One region of the Streptomyces sp. NPDC059092 genome, then DNA from elsewhere that is predicted to be linked to it. Evidence: riboswitches for the same ligand, from Rfam matches in the RefSeq annotation. Region 1 holds a riboswitch; the other holds the start of a gene.
The links. Region 1 has a riboswitch for cyclic di-AMP ahead of ACFXPL_RS31110 (M23 family metallopeptidase). Riboswitches for the same ligand answer to the same signal wherever they lie in the genome.

Region 1 (3,193 bases):
CGCGCCGTGCTGCCCAGACCGGCGGAGCGGATCGGCGGGCTGCGGATCGCGGCGCGGTACGAGGCGGCGCAGGAGGGCGCGTTCATCGGCGGCGACCTGTTCGCGGTGCAGGACACGCCGTACGGGGTAAGGCTGGTGGTCGGCGACGTACGGGGGAAGGGGCTGGAGGCGGTCGAGGCGGTCGCCGTGATCATCGGGTCGTTCCGGGAGGCGGCGGAGCAGGAGAGCTCGCTGGAGGGCGTCGCGCAGCGGCTGGAGCGCTCGCTCCTGCGCGAGGGGACGCGGCGGGACGGGCTCGATGTCTTCGAGGGGTTCACCACGGCCGTACTGGCGGAGATCCCGCACGGCGAGGACGTCGTACGGCTCGTCAACCGGGGCCATCCCGAGCCGCTGCTGATGTGCCACGACGGAGCCGTGACGATGCTGGCGGCGCAGGACCCCGCGCTGCCCCTCGGCATGAGTGAGCTGGGCGCGTGGCCGGACCGGGCGGAGCAGTCCGTGTACCCGGACGGCGCGACGCTGCTCTTCTACACGGACGGGCTCACCGAGGCGCGCGACACCCAGGGGGTCTTCTACGTTCCGCGCGAGCGGCTCGACGGGCGGATCTTCCAGGGGCCCGACGAGATGCTCCAGGCGCTGATCGACGACGTACGGCGGCACACGGGCGGCGGCAGTCAGGACGACATGGCGCTGCTGGCGGTCAGCCGGCCCGGGGAGGGGGAGCCGGAGCGGCGCAGGACGATGCCGATCGTCACCTGACGGGCTCCACGGCCTCACCGGTTCGCGGCTTCACGACTTCGAGGCTCCGGCTCCGCGGCTCCGCGGCTTCACGATCGCCGGTCACGAACGGTAATCGGTGCGTCTCCCTCCGCATAACATATGACATACCGTCAGGTATGTGTAGTGGATCGATATGCCGGGGGCATCGGTCAACTCGCCCCGATGTGCGTCCTTGTGTCCCGGTACATCCGATGCGAAGTCGTTAACGATCACTGGGAACAGCTTGGAATAACGCCCTGGTCTCTATTAACGTTCGATAACGCAGCGCGGTCGTCCCAGCCGTCGTCAGAGATGGCACCGTGCGTGTGCGCCGAATTCCGCGAGGGAACCGGGGAACCACCAATTGGGGTGAATCGGGAGCTACTTGCCGCCTTGTGCGGCGGGGGGCACCCGTAGGAGACCTTCCTGCTCCGAACCCGTCAGCTAACCCGGTAGGCGAGAAGGAAGGAAAGGAGCACGCCTCAGTGGCGTCCAACCAGCCTGCCCCCACGGCAACGGCGACCTACGCACCCCACTCCTTCGGCAGCGGCGGTGAGAACGAGGCGCCCGGGACCTGGGGGGAGTGGAACCCCACCGAGGAGTCCGTCCGCCCCGTACGCGGCAAGCACCGCGTCGCCAAGCAGCGCAACGGGCTCGCGCGCAGCTCCACCGTCCTCGGCGTCGGCGTCATCGCCGCCGTCGGCGCGGGCGGCATCGCCACCGCCCAGGACAAGCCCGCGGTCTCCATATCCCTGCCCGATGCCATCGCGGACAATCTTCCCGACGCCAAGTCCCTGCCGGGGATGAGCTATCTCAGCTCGGACGACTCCGACTCCGACGTGCTGGCCGGTGAGCCGCTGACCACCGCCGGGCTGACGGCCTCGGACGCGGAACAGGGCGCCACCGACGCCGGCGAGGCGCTGCGCGCCCGCATCCTCCAGCAGGCCGAGCGGCAGCAGACCGAGGCCGACGCGACGCAGCGGGCCGCGGTGCAGGACGCGGCGGCCGAGAAGGCCGCGGCCCAGGCCAAGGCGCGTCAGACGGACGCGCAGGAGAAGATCGAGGCGGCCGAGAAGAAGGCCAAGGCGGAGGCCGAGGCCAAGGCCGAGAAGGAGCGTCTCGCCAAGCTGGCGGCCAGCTACTCGCTCCCCACCTCCTCGTACACCCTCACCTCCTCCTTCGGCCAGTCCGGCTCCCTCTGGTCCTCCGGCTACCACACCGGCCTGGACTTCGCGGCGCCGACGGGCACCCCGATCAAGGCCGTGCACAGCGGCACCGTCAAGTCGGCCGGCTGGTCGGGCTCGTACGGCTACCGCACGGTCCTGGAGCTGGATGACGGTACGGAGATCTGGTACGCGCACCAGTCCTCCCTCTCCGTCAGCGCCGGTCAGAAGGTCTCCACCGGCGAGGTCATCGGCCGCGTCGGCGCGACCGGCAACGTGACCGGGCCGCACCTCCACCTGGAGGTCCACACGTCGGGCGGCACGGGCATCGACCCGATGGCCTGGCTGAACGGCAAGGGCATCAACCCCTGACGCACGTCACCGCCCCCGCCAGGCTTCGCGATTCCGCCCGACCCGTGCCCCCTGTCCAGGCCCCCGTCACCCCGGGAGGTCAGTACTGGCGGTACGGGTTGTAGCCGTCGTAGTCGATGTACGGCGGCGGCACCCGCACCCGGCCGGTGGCCCGCGCCGCGTACGTCAGCGCGGGCCCGGCTATCTCCTTGCGCTCCCACAGGTGGTGCAGCAGCTCCTGCTCGCGCTCCACGAAGTCCGGGCCGACCGGGTCGCGTCCGGCCCGGTGGCGCAGGAACGCCAGGGACGTCGCGAAGGCCTCGTACTCCCCGACCGCCCGCGCCGCGGCGGGTCCGTGGCTGCGGCTCGCGAACCCCCGCGCCATGGTGCGGGCCCGCATCGAGGAGAGCGCGAGGGGCGCGGCCGGGGCCAGCCAGCCCGCGGCGGCGTAGGCGGGCAGCTCGGCCGCGAGCGTCCGCAGCTCGCGCTGGCGGCTCCAGATCGCCAGCCAGGTCAGCAGCCCGAAGACCGGCATCATGAACGCCCCGTACACGGCGTAGAAGCCGAAGGGCCCGAACAGCGACGCCGAGCCGTTCCACAGCGCGTGCATGCCCATCGCGAGGGCCAGCCCGAGCAGCGGGAGGACCACGCGGCGGATCCTCTGGCGCCGGGCCGCCACCGCCGCCAGGCCGAAGCCGATGCCCGTCGCCGCCGTGAAGAGCGGGTGGGCGAACGGCGACATCACGACGCGTACGAAGAAGGTCGCCGCCGTGACCGAGTTCAGCCCGGAGTGCCCCTGGGTCTGGTCCTCGCCGAAGGCGTTGCCCAGATAGAGGATGTTCTCCGTGAAGGCGAAGCCGGTCGCGCTGAAGCCCGCGATCACGACCCCGTCGACCAGCCCCGTGAAGCTCCTCCGGCGG
Region 2 (3,193 bases), on a different contig from region 1:
GACGGCGTCCACGATCGCGCCGTGCTCCGCCCAGGACTCCACCGGGTGGCTGGGCTGCTCGACCACGTACATCCAGGCGATCTTGTGCCGGAGCTGGGTGAGCAGCGAGGTGAGCGCGGGGCTTCCGGACGCCTGCGCGAGCGTCTCGTGGAACCAGGCGCCCAGCGCGCGCAGATCCTCGCCCTGGCCCCTGCGGGCCCGCTCCTGACCCAGCCTGACCAGGCCGCGCAGGACCTTGAGGTGGGCCTCCGTACGGCGCTGCGCGGCGCGCGCCGCGCCCAGGGGCTCCAGCAGCAGCCGCACTTCCAGCAGGTCGGCGGCCTCCTGCTCGGTGGGTTCCGCGACACAGGCGCCGGCATGACGGCGCGTGGTCACGAAGCCCTCCGACTCCAGCGTGCGCAGGGCTTCGCGCACCGGGACGCGGGAGACGCCGTAGCGCCGCGCGAGCTGCTCCTCGGTGAGCCGGCCGCCCCGCTCGAACAGCCCGGAGACGATGTCGTCGCGAATAGCCGTGCATACCGATTGCGCGGGAATGCGCATGTCCGAACCTCCGCCTTAATCCGCGCGAAACGCAGCCGATCGACGCCTGTTCCGTGACTCTATTGCAATCAACGCGAATTTCCGATGGGTGCCCGGAATCCATGGATATCTTTTGGCCAGCCCGGGGCGCCGACGCGCGGAGAAGGCGAAGGCCCCGGCGGGGAGCCGGGGCCTTCGGCGGAAAACGGTGCGCGGGAGGGCGGGGAGCGGTCAGACCGCCACGCCGTGCGTGCGGAGGTACGCGACCGGGTCCATGTCGGAGCCGTAGTCGGCGCTCGTCCTGGCCTCGAAGTGGAGGTGCGGCCCCGTGACGTTGCCGGTGGCGCCCGAGAGGCCGATCTGCTGGCCCGGGGTGACGCTCTGGCCGACCGAGACGCCGATCGAGGAGAGGTGGCCGTACTGGGTGTACGTGCCGTCCGTCATCCTCAGGACGATGTTGTTGCCGTACGAGCCGCCCCAGCCGGCCTCGACGACGGTGCCCGCGCCGGCGGCCACGACCGAGGTGCCGGACGCGGCGCGGAAGTCGACGCCCGAGTGGCTGCCGGAGGACCAGAGGGAGCCGCCGGAGTGGTAGCCGGTGGTGACGTACGAGCCGGCGACGGGGAGCTGGAAGGTGCCCAGCCGCTTGCGCTCCTCGGCGCGCGCGGCACGCTCCCGCTCCTCACGCAGCTCCTTCGCGCGGGCCTCCGCCTTGCGCTCAGCCTCGGCCTTCGCGGCGGCGCGCGCCGCGGCCTCGGCCTTCAGCCGTTCGGCCTTCTCGGCCGCGTGGCGCTGGGCCTCGGCCTGGTCGTCGACCGCGCCGGCGACGGCGTCGCCGATGGCGATGACCTGGGTGAGCCCGGCGTGCGTGGCGGCCTCGGTACCGCTGTCGGCGGCGAGCGCCGGGGAGGCGAGGGAGCCGATGACGCCGGTCGCGGTCAGCGTCGCGAACCCGGCGGCGCTCGCGCCCTTGCAGGTGATGCGGTTCGGGGCGCGGTGCTTCCCGGTGGCACGGGTGAACGCCATGAAGTGGCTGGTCCTTTCCTTCCCTCTCGCCTACCGGGTTAGCTGACGGGTTCGGAGCAGGAAGGTCTCCTACGGACCCCTCCGCGCGGTGTGCTCGCGAAGGCCGTCCGATTCACCCCAGGGACGTGGGTCCCCGGCTCCCCAGGCTCGCGCCTGACGGGGACTCGGCGATGGCTGTCCGGTGCCACTGATGCGGCGCAACGGCGAACAGCCGGACCGACGCTAAGCGGCTCGTCTTTCAATAACCAAACAGACAAGGTTTTTTGTAGCGCACACCACAGGGCAGACAGGCATCCTTTCCACCAAAGGGGACATAAAGCAGAACCCCGGCGACCGCGGTCGCCGGGGTTCCCTCGTCGGACGAATCAGCCTGTGACAACCGTCACTTCACCGATTCCGAGAGCTTCGACGGGCTCCTTGATCTGCGCCGCGTCCCCGACCAGGACGGTGACGAGCCGGTCCTCCGGGAAGGCGTTGACGGCCGCGGCCGTCGCCTCGACGGTGCCCGTCTCGGCCAGCCGCGCGTAGAGCCGCGCCTGGAAGTCGTCCGGGAGGTGCTGCTCGACCTGGTCGGCCAGCGTGGCCGCGACGGAGGCGGCCGTCTCGTACTTCAACGGCGCGACCCCGACCAGGTTCTGCACGGCCACATCGCGCTCGGCGTCCGTGAGCCCTTCGGCCGCGAGGGTGCGCAGCACCGTCCAGAGGTCGTCGAGCGCCGGTCCCGTGGACGCGGTGTCCACGGAGCCGCTGATGGCGAGCATCGCGGCGCCCGTCGCCCCGTCCGGGGAGGACGGCGCGGTGGAGCGCAGCACCTGACCGAAGGCGCGCACGCCGTAGGTGTAGCCCTTCTCCTCGCGCAGGACGCGGTCGAGCCGGGAGGTGAGCGTGCCGCCCAGGCAGTACGCGCCCAGTACCTGCGCGGGCCAGACCCGGTCGTGCCGGTCGGCGCCGATACGGCCGATCAGAAGCTGCGTCTGGACGGCGCCGGGGCGGTCCACGATGACCACCCGGCCGGTGTCGTCGGCCGTGATCGGCGGTACGGGCCGGGGCGCGGCCGTGTCGCCCGTCCAGGCGCCGAGGGTGTCCGCGAGGATCGCGTCCAGGTCGACGCCGGTGAGGTCGCCGACGATGACCGCGGTGGCCGTCGCGGGGCGTACGTGCGCCTCGTAGAAGGCGCGGACGCCCGCGGCGTCGATGCGCTCCACGGTCTCCTCGGTGCCCTGGCGCGGTCGTGACATGCGCAGGGAGGCCGGGAACAGCTCCCTGGAGAGCTGCTTGGCGGCACGGCGGCCCGGGTTGGCGGTCTCGTGCGGGATCTCGTCGAGCCGGTTCCGTACGAGCCGTTCGACCTCGCTGTCCGCGAAGGCGGGGGCGCGCAGCGCCTCGGCGAGCAGGCCGAGCGCCTTGAGCAGCCGGGAGACGGGGACCTCCAGGGAGACCCGCAGGCCCGGGTGGTCCGCGTGCGCGTCGAGGGTGGCGCCGCAGCGCTCCAGCTCGGCGGCGAACTCCTCGGCGCTGTGCTTGTCGGTGCCCTCCGAGAGCGCCCGCGCCATGATCGTGGCGATGCCGTCGAGCCCTTCGGGTTCGGCGTCCAGCGGGGCGTCGAGATTGATCTCGACGGCCACCACCTGCTGGCCCGGGCGGTCGC

Region 2: linked by a shared signal. The riboswitch ahead of ACFXPL_RS35405 (M23 family metallopeptidase) and the one ahead of ACFXPL_RS31110 (M23 family metallopeptidase) in region 1 are both predicted to bind cyclic di-AMP.

What each region holds. Positions count from the first base shown of each region.
Region 1 is NZ_JBHZEJ010000074.1:18,307-21,499, forward strand. Features, by position in the region: gene ACFXPL_RS31105 (PP2C family protein-serine/threonine phosphatase) at 1-759, shown strand, start outside; cyclic di-AMP (ydaO/yuaA leader) riboswitch at 1,079-1,233, shown strand; gene ACFXPL_RS31110 (M23 family metallopeptidase) at 1,245-2,294, shown strand; gene ACFXPL_RS31115 (PrsW family intramembrane metalloprotease) at 2,374-3,193, opposite strand, start outside.
Region 2 is NZ_JBHZEJ010000106.1:15,812-19,004, reverse strand. Features, by position in the region: gene ACFXPL_RS35410 (GntR family transcriptional regulator) at 1-540, opposite strand, end outside; gene ACFXPL_RS35405 (M23 family metallopeptidase) at 751-1,545, opposite strand; cyclic di-AMP (ydaO/yuaA leader) riboswitch at 1,558-1,725, opposite strand; gene ACFXPL_RS35400 (M16 family metallopeptidase) at 1,911-3,193, opposite strand, start outside.